DNA from 3 places in the Viridibacillus sp. NPDC096237 genome. Region 3 is predicted to be linked to each of the others. Evidence: riboswitches for the same ligand, from Rfam matches in the RefSeq annotation. Region 3 holds a riboswitch; each other region holds the start of a gene.
The links. A riboswitch is a leader RNA that binds a small molecule or an ion and turns the genes downstream of it on or off. The one in region 3 is predicted to bind S-adenosylmethionine.
Positions count from the first base shown of each region.

Region 1 (3,285 bases), on a different contig from region 3:
TAGACCTTGCTCTTTCAAACGCTCTGCTACCCCCTCAATATCCGATGTACGAACTGCAAATCTTACGAAGCCTTCTTTGAAATCATTATTTACTACTGTTTCAATAAGACTGTGATGTAAATGCTCTGTCTCAGCTATTAGAGCTCTGTCATATGTACCGAGATACTCGATATAGCTTAGATCAAAGTAGCTAAGTGCATTATACGTTCCGCGCCCTTCATGAACGCCACCTTCAACAGCATGGATTCCTTGGCTTTGTAATAGCTTAATTACTTCTTTTGGTTCATCTACAAAATGTACTAAGTGATCAAACGATAATGTCATGTTCAAGTCCCCTTATTTAAATAAATAATGTGAAACGATTTTCACAAACGATTTCTCGATTATTAATAACGCCCTTTCATCAAAATCAAATTTCGGATGATGATGCGGGAATTGTGTGCGTTCATCGTCATTACGAGAGCCTACTTTGAAATAAGTGCCTGGCCTTTCATTTAAAAAGTAGGCAAAGTCTTCTGCACCCATTGACGGCTCGATATCTATTACAGATTCTACACCGAACTCATTTTCAAATAACTCTTTTACAAGTGCAGTTTCGAATGGGTGATTATAAAGCGCTGGGTAGCCACGTAAATAATCAATTCCATACGTTGCATGCGCTGATTCAGTAGTCCCTTTTACAATTGCATAAATTTCCTCTTTCACCTTACTACGAACATCTTCTGTCATTGTACGTACTGTTCCTTCAATAATCGCCGAATCTGCGATAATGTTAAAAGCACTACCTGCACGGAAAACTCCCACTGTCACTACCGCTGCATCAAAAGGGTTTAAGCGACGACTGACTATGTTCTGTAATGAACTTACTATTTCACTACCGATTACGATTGAATCGATGGATTGCTGTGGTTTCGCACCGTGTCCACCAAGCCCTTGAATTTTAATCGCGAATTTATCTACTGCTGCCATTCTATAGCCATCACCAACAGATACTTTTCCAACTGGAACACCTGAATCTAAATGTGCACCGAAAACATAATCCACATCCTTTAATACATCTTCAGCAATCATGAATTTTGCACCACCAGGTGGTTTTTCCTCCGCATGCTGGAAGATGAAAATAATGTTACCATGTAAATGCTTGCAGTAATGACTGAGCGTTTTTGCTGTCGCTAGTAATGCGGTTGTATGCCCATCATGTCCACATGCATGCATGACGCCTTCTTTTTGAGATTTATAAGTAACTTCTTTTAAATCTGTAATTGGTAATGCATCAAAATCGGCTCTTAAAGCAATTGTCTTACCAGACTGCTCCCCTTTTAAAATTCCGATTAAACCATTTCCACCAATCCCTTTTTTCACTTCTAAACCAAAACCCTCAAGCTTATCTGCAATAAACTTTGCTGTTTCATATTCTTCAAAAGATAGCTCAGGATGCTCATGCAAATATCTTCTCCATCCAACAATTTCAGCAAAGCCTTGATCTATTTCTTCATAAATTGTAGTTAAAAATTCTTTTTGCGTGATCGCACTCATTCAATATTCCTCCATTCTATTTATCCCTTTAATTCATATTAGTTTACTATGAATTAAAGCTAAATTTTTTTCTTAGAACTTTTCATTATAGTATTACATATTTATTTCATGATAATAAAAAAGCCGACTTCTATATTTCACTCCAAGAAATCGACTTTGTATACAAGTCCCTCCTCATCTATCAAGTTTTTTAATCAACTTGCAGGAATTAGCACCTTGCTATAATAGCGGTTGCTGAGATGTCACAGGGCCAGTCCCTCCATCTCTCTCGATAAGAAAACCTATTGAATTAGTAGTATTTAAAAATCATGATACGTCACTCCATTAAAAATTGCAATATATTCCCTGTAATTCTCTAAATTAATATGGCGCTTTTTGATAAAAATAGTTCGGTGTTTTACGTTCATTGTCATATGGTTTATGGAAAACATGCGTTGTAGCTGGTGATAATGGTGGAATAAGCCATGTCCAATTTCCCGTTACGTCACGCCCTGCAATTTGCTCATTAGTTTCGAAGCGCTTGAATTGTTGCGCTGCTGTATGGTGATCTACAATGCTCACATCATCTTCTTTATACGAATATAAAACTGCTGCATTCAATTCAACTAATGCGCGGTCTTTCCATAAAGTCGAATTAGATGCTGTATTTAGACCCATTTTCTCTGCAATTATTGGAAGCATATTATAACGATAATCATCCGCTAAATTACGCGCACCAATTTCTGTTCCCATATACCAGCCGTTAAAGGGAGCCGCCGCATACGTGATGCCACCTACTTCGAGTTTCATATTCGAAATCATCGGAACCGCATACCATTTCAACTCAAGCTCTTCAAACCATTCAAACTCAGGATGGCGAATCGGTACTTCTAATATATATTCAGCTGGAATATCGAATATTTGTGGGGCTCTATCCTCTACTTGAATAACAAGTGGTAGCACATCAAAACGGCCACCCTGTCCTTGCCAGCCAAGTTGCTCACATTTTTGTGTAAACGCTACTGAATCTGGATCGCCTACAATACCATCAGTTGTTTCATAACCTGCATAGCGAATTAATTGATGGTTCCAAACTCTTACATCACGTTGAGAGAAAACCGTAATCGTTGGACGAATACGACCATCATTTGTTGCAAAATCAATATGCTCTAAAAGTGCGTGGAAAATATCCTGCTCATCTCTTAATTCGCGCTGATCAAGTAATTGCATCGTTTGCCAAAATAAGCGACCAATACACTTATTGCTATTGCGCCAACCTACTTGTGCACCAAACTTCAGTTCATCTATCGTATGTTCATAAAAACCATTGTCATGAATCTCATGCTCTACTTCAGCTATGCGACTCACTAACTCCTCATCAGATTGTCCCGTTTCCGAATAATACATCTTTATAAATTCAATTGCCTCATTCAACATCGCTATAGTTCCTCCTGTCACTACTCGACTTCCTATCTACCATCATAGAAGAAGTGATTTCCAACAGACAAGGCATAAGACTTAAATAATGTGGTGATTTTGTGGCAACTACATTTTTATTATAAAATGAACAATAAAATACTGTAGTAATCAAATATTTTATCCTTATCCAATATAAAAAAGGACTATTAATGGTATGAAACCAATTAATAGTCCTCGCTTTTACTATGCTTTTTTAGTTCTTCTGTTAAATAAAATTCCTAATCCAAATAAGATTGCTGCGCCCCCTATAAGCAGTGTCCATAACTGGACTCTGAACCTGTTTGAGATAGT
Region 1 covers NZ_JBNNTI010000019.1:66,342-69,626, forward strand. The annotation lists gene ACQKMD_RS12175 (VOC family protein) at 1-324, opposite strand, end outside; gene ACQKMD_RS12180 (M20 metallopeptidase family protein) at 337-1,536, opposite strand; SAM riboswitch class I at 1,708-1,814, opposite strand; gene ACQKMD_RS12185 (nitric oxide synthase oxygenase) at 1,897-2,952, opposite strand.
Region 1: linked by a shared signal. The riboswitch ahead of ACQKMD_RS12180 (M20 metallopeptidase family protein) and the one ahead of ACQKMD_RS02205 (VOC family protein) in region 3 are both predicted to bind S-adenosylmethionine.

Region 2 (3,285 bases), on a different contig from region 3:
CCATCAACGACAAACAATGTGTCGACACGTTTTGTCACCATTAAACGAAAAGCATCATTAATACTTTTCTCTAATGTAATAGAGATTGGTTTAATCATTACATCATCAACAATTTTCGCACTTGGTTTTTCTTGTATTAAACGGTGAGAGCCGATAAATTCACGAACAAATTCATTAGCTGGGTTAGATAGGATATTGTCAGGAGTATCAAATTGGATAACTTGGCCACTATGCATAATACAAATACGGTCTGCCAACTTAATTGCTTCATCCATATCGTGCGTGACGAAAATAACAGTTTTGCCAAGACGTTGCTGTAAATCTTTCATCAAGTCTTGTAACGTGTCACGCGTAATAGGATCTAATGCACCGAATGGTTCGTCCATTAAGATGATGTCTTGGTCTGCGGCTAATGCTCGGAGCACGCCGATACGCTGTTGTTGACCACCAGATAATTGCGCGGGATATAGATTAAGATAGCTTTGGGGTAAATTAACGAGTTCTATGAGGCGTTCTGCTGTTTGATCTTTCTTTTCCTTTGACCATTTTAACAATTTAGGTACAAGTGTGATATTTTCACGAATGGTCATATGTGGCATGAGACCAATTTGTTGAATAACATATCCTATACTCCTACGTAATGCTACTGGATTCTTCTTCGATAAATCTTCCCCTTCCAAATAGATGGTACCTTTGGTCGGTTCTATCATTCTATTAATCATACGCATGGCAGTCGTTTTCCCACTGCCACTCGTACCGATAAAGGCGACAAATTCACCGCGTTCAATTTCAATATTCATATCGTCAACGGCTTTCTTTCCCCCCCTATACACTTTCGATAAATTCTCTATCTTTAGCATAAGTATTCCCCCTCAAATTTATAACCTAAGATTAGTTTACCCTCTTTTGATAAGTGATAAACCTAAAAAGTATAATAAGTTAAAAAATATTCACTAAAATGTATAATCATTAAAAATCTAACTAGAAGTTCTATATGATTTTTAATTGTAATATTAGGCACATACTACGATTCTTAATCCCTACAAAAATACTTTGTTTTTCATATTGACTTTCACTTTTATAAAAAGTAAAATAATTGAAACAATAAAATATTACTTATCACGAGAAGCTAAGGGACTGGTCCGATGAAGCTTCAGCAACCACTGTCTAACAGAATGGTGCTACTTCCAGCAAGAGAAATCTTGGCCGATAAGGGTGCATATACAACGTTAAAGCTCCCTCTTTTATAAATGGGAGATTTTTTATAGCTTCAATACATAGTAATTCTATAAGAATTATAAACTTAGAGGATATGAGGTTGATTTATTATGAAAGAGATATTTATAAGAACAGAGCTACAACGTCAATGGTTAAATAAATTGGCGTTACTAAAAGTTCAAATCGCAAAAAGTGCTGCGACTGTAGATGAATTATCTATATTCCCAAAAGAGAGTTTTAGCCAACTTCGTGAAATTGGCTATTCCGCAATTACTTTACCAAAAGAATTTGGTGGCGAAGGGTTTTCAGTTTACGATATGGTTCTTTTGCAAGAAACACTTGCTAGCTACGATGAAAACACTTCACTTTCAATGGGCTGGACTCTAGGTGTTATAGGTGAATTGTATGAGCAGAAATTATGGACAGCTGACCAGCTTAATTTCTTTGCAAATGAAGTACAAAATGGTGCTATTGTGAATCGTTCTGTAAGTGAAGCGCGCACCGGGAGCCCCACTCGTGGCGGACGTCCTGGAACAAATGCAGTTCGATCTGACAATGGATGGCTTATAAACGGACGCAAAACCTTCACAACGGCTTCCCCTGTTTTAGATTATTTTTTAACCTCTGCTTGGATTGAAGATAAACAACAAGTTGGGTTCTTCTTAATTCACAAAGATACCACTGGACTATCTATTGAAGAAACATGGGATGTAATGTCGATGCGTGGCACTTCTAGTCATGACTTAATCTTACAAAATGTTAAAGTAAGTGACTCGGATTTAGTCGAATTACCAAACCATCCGAGCGGTGGTAAAATCAATGGCTGGTTATTGCATATTCCTGCAACATATTTAGGCATAGCACAAGCAGCCCGTGATTATGCAGTTCACTTCGCAAATCACCATCAACCAAATAGCTTAAATTCACCTATATGTTCATTACCGAATGTACAGCATCTATTAGGTGAAATTGAGTTAAAGCTACAGCAATCTAGATTTGTCCTATATGGTACAGCTGAAGCTTACGATGATCCACAGCGAAGAGATTCATTGACACATGAAATTGCTGTTGCCAAACATACAGTGACTAATGCAGCCATTGATATCGTTGACAAAGCAATGCGCGTAGTAGGTGCAAAAAGTTTACAAAACTCTAATCCATTGCAACGATATTATCGCAATGTACGTGCTGGGCTACACAATCCTCCAATGGATGATATGACCATTACAAAATTGGCATTAACAGCTATTGAAGAACAGAAACAACAGAATTAGATTGTCTATTAATAATTAAAAAAAATTAAAAAGGAGATTTAAGATATGTTCAGTAAAAAATTATTAAAATTTGCAGCAGTCGGTATTACTTCAATAGCAATTTTAGCTGGTTGCTCAACAAGTGAGGCATCTGATTCCAAAGGCAAGGAAGATTCATCAAAAGTACGTACGGTGAAAGTTGCCTTTGATCAAGCTAGTAAGCCCATCTCATATATTGATGACCAGGGTAATCCAACTGGATACGATGTAGAAGTAATGAAACTAGTGGATGAATTATTACCAGATTATAAATTTGAATATGTAGGCACAACTAGTGACGACTTATTAATTGGTGTCGAACAAGGTAAATACCAAGTCGGTGTCAAAAATGCCTTTTTCACTGAAGAGCGTACAGAAAAATTCATCTATCCTAAAGAGTTCCTTGGCTTAAGTAGTGCGGGCTTGGTATTACGTAAAGAGGATGAAAATATTAAATCTCTAAAAGACTTTGCATCAGCAGGATTCTCTCTAGCACCAATTGCTGCAAATAATGCTCAATATACAGTCATTGATGAATACAATCAAAAAAATCCAGATAACAAAGTGAAACTAAAAGCTGGAGATGCTTTCACTATCGATATTGTTCAATGGGTCAATGAAGGCCGAGTAGATGGCGGTGTAATGATTGAAGGTATGTTCGATCAACAAGTTTCTGCAAAAGAAGGTGCTTATCACAAATTAGCAGATGACATTGTGTATAACGAATTTGCTGTTATTAAAACATGGCCACTGTACAATAAAAAAGAACAGAAAT
Region 2 covers NZ_JBNNTI010000032.1:16,006-19,290, reverse strand. The annotation lists gene ACQKMD_RS15995 (betaine/proline/choline family ABC transporter ATP-binding protein) at 1-860, opposite strand, end outside; SAM riboswitch class I at 1,114-1,216, shown strand; gene ACQKMD_RS15990 (acyl-CoA dehydrogenase family protein) at 1,329-2,492, shown strand; gene ACQKMD_RS15985 (transporter substrate-binding domain-containing protein) at 2,538-3,285, shown strand, end outside.
Region 2: linked by a shared signal. The riboswitch ahead of ACQKMD_RS15990 (acyl-CoA dehydrogenase family protein) and the one ahead of ACQKMD_RS02205 (VOC family protein) in region 3 are both predicted to bind S-adenosylmethionine.

Region 3 (3,285 bases):
GCATGGTCCATGAAGTAAGTCGAAATGTCAATATTCCTATTATTGGAATGGGTGGAGTTGCAACTGCAGAGGATGTTATCGACTTCCTATCTGTGGGGGCGAGTGCTGTAGCAGTAGGTACTGCCAACTTTGTGGATCCATTTGTATGCCCAAATATCATTGAAGCATTACCACAAAAGCTAGATGAATTAGGTTATGACAAAATAACAGATGTAATTGGAAGGAGCCACCGCTAAATGAATGATAAGCCTATTATCGCGTTAGATTTTTCAGATGAACAGAAAGTAATGACATTTCTTTCTCAGTTCAACGAGCCACTATTTGTGAAGGTGGGTCTTGAGCTTTATTTACAAGAAGGGCCAGACATCATTCGCAAAATTAAAGCGCAAGGTCACGACATATTTTTAGATTTAAAACTGCATGATATTCCAAATACGGTGAAATCAGCGATGAAAGGCTTAGCAAAACTAGGTGTAGATCTAGTCAATGTCCATGCTGCAGGCGGCTCCAATATGATGACGGCTGCTCTTGAAGGTCTAATAGAGGGAACGGAGGCTGGTAAAGAGCGACCAGCTTTAATTGCGGTAACTCAGTTAACTTCAACGACTGAAGAGCAAATGCAAAACGAGCAAAAAATCAATTTATCATTAGATCAATCAGTACTGCATTATGCCAAGTTAGCACAATCAGCGGGTTTAGATGGTATAGTTTGCTCTGTACTTGAAGCAAAAGCAATCAGCGAAATATGTGGAGAAAGCTTCTTAAAAGTAACACCAGGAATTCGTATGGCTGGTGGTGCAGCACATGATCAAAAACGTGTTGCTACACCTGATTTCGCACGTCAAGAAAGCTCGACGCAAATCGTAGTAGGGCGTGCAATAACTCAAGCAGAAAATCCAGTTGAATCGTACCATGCTGTACAACAATTATGGGGAGGACAACAATAATGACAATTCAAAAAGAAGTAGCACAAGGCATGTTAGAAGTAGGAGCGGTAGAACTAAGTCCGAATGATCCATTTACTTGGGCTTCAGGTATTAAATCACCAATCTACTGTGATACACGTTTAACGATTTCTTATCCAAAAGTACGTACAACAATCGCAAACGGTCTTGCAGCGCTTATTAAAGAAAACTTCCCAGAAACAGACGTAGTAGCTGGTACAGCAACAGCAGGGATTCCGCATGCAGCATGGGTAAGTGATATTTTAGACTTACCAATGGTATATGTACGTTCAAAACCAAAAGACCATGGTCGTGGTAACCAAACAGAAGGGAAACTTTCAACAGGTCAAAAGGTAGTTGTAGTAGAAGATATCATTTCAACAGGTGGCTCAAGCATTACAGCTGTAGAAGCACTTCGTCGTGAAGGGGCAGAAGTACTTGGTGTTGTTTCAGTGTATTCATATAAATTACCGCGTGCTGAACAAGCCTTTGAAGAAGTTGGTGTTCCTTACTATAGCCTATCAAACTTCGAAGCGTTAGTTGAAGCGGCAAAAGAATCAGGTGCTATTGATGAATCAGACATTCCAGGTTTACTGCAATGGCATAAGGATTTAAAAGCAGGGAAATTAAAATAATATATTTAATTTAGGCATTCAAAAAAACTAGCATGAGAATCGGAATTCTCTCATGCTAGTTTTTTATTGTTCAAAATTCTAATTCGAATTAAGGAATTATTTTTCATGGAAATAAAATAATTGGGAAAAAATGTTGCTAAATTATAGAAAATGTTTTAAAATCAATTAAACCAATAAGTTAACTAGGAATATTAACTGAATTTCTTATCTTGAGAAACTGAGGGAATTGGCCCGTTGAAGTTTCAGCAACCCCTATTGTTTAGGAAGGTGCTAACTCCAACATGATTGCATGAAATCATGAGAGATAAGAGTTGAATTAGCTCCCCTCAACTCTCTTTCTAGATTATGTAGAAAGAGCGTTTTTTATTAGAAGTTGTTTATTCCGTAATTGGTTAATAAAAAAGAGAGAGGTTTTAAGATGGTACAAAGAATTGATGGAAAACAAGAGAAGTTTGTATTGAATGGAGCGACACAAGTAGGAAGTGTTATTTTAAAAGTAAAGGATCTGGAGCGTCAAATTGCATTTTATGAAAATGTAGTTGGTCTTGATGTATTAGAGAGAAATACACAACATGCTAAGTTTGGTGGAAAAGGTAGTAACACAGTTATTTTTGAATTAGAAAAAACAGCAGAAAAATTACAACCGGCTAAAAGCACAGGTTTATTCCATACAGCATTTTTATTACCAAGTAGAGAAGCATTTGCAACGAAATTTTTCGAAATTCTGCGTAATAAGGAAACGATTGATAGTCCAGTAGAACAAGCTTCACGTTTCCCGCACTTTGAACGCTTCATCCCAATTGCTAGATTAGATAGTGCGAGTGATCATGGATATAGTGAGGCATTTTATTTGTATGATATTGAAGGAAATGGTATTGAGATATATGCTGATCGTAATCGTGAAGATTGGGATAAGTATCCAGGCGGTAGTAATCCACTTAACTTTAAAGAATTAGCACCGTTAGCTGATTTTGAAACAGATGGTAAATTACCAACAGAAACAATTGTTGGCCATGTCCATTTACGAGTGGCTAATATCGAGGAATCGGTAGGTTTTTACGTCAATACGTTAGGTTTTGAGGAACAGGTAATTATTGATACAGCATTCTTTATTTCGACAGGTGGCTATCATCATCATATTGCGGGAAATGTATGGTCGGGTGAGGGGCTACAAAAGGCGGCGGAAAATGAATCAGGATTGAAAGAAGTAAGGTTTAAATTACCAACAACAGAAAATTTTGAAACAGCAAAAAAATATATTAAACAACAAACACAAATTCAAGATTTGGGAAATAAGTTTGCGGTAGAAGATCCAAGTGGTAATCGTATTGTTTTTGAAATTGCATAAAACAAATAAAGTAAAATCGTTATAGAAGGTGACAAAATGAAGTTTGATTTTATGTATTTTTTAGAGTCGTTACCACAGTTATTGAAGTATGTATATATCACATTAGGTGTTTCTATGGTATCCATGATTATTTCATTCCTTATTAGTATTATGCTTGTTCTCATTGATCGTAATCGAATGAAAGTGTTATATCCATTATCTCGATTATATATTTCATTTTTTAGAGGGACACCATTACTTGTGCAGTTATTCGTTTTATATTTTGGACTTCCTCAGATTTTCCCAGAGATGGCTGTTATAACGTCCTTACAAGCAGCCTTAATCGGTCTAAGCTTAAATAATGCAGCGTATTTATCTG
Region 3 covers NZ_JBNNTI010000001.1:425,295-428,579, reverse strand. The annotation lists gene ACQKMD_RS02220 (dihydroorotate dehydrogenase) at 1-236, shown strand, start outside; gene pyrF (orotidine-5'-phosphate decarboxylase) at 237-947, shown strand; gene pyrE (orotate phosphoribosyltransferase) at 947-1,579, shown strand; SAM riboswitch class I at 1,781-1,890, shown strand; gene ACQKMD_RS02205 (VOC family protein) at 1,998-2,927, shown strand; gene ACQKMD_RS02200 (amino acid ABC transporter permease) at 2,964-3,285, shown strand, end outside.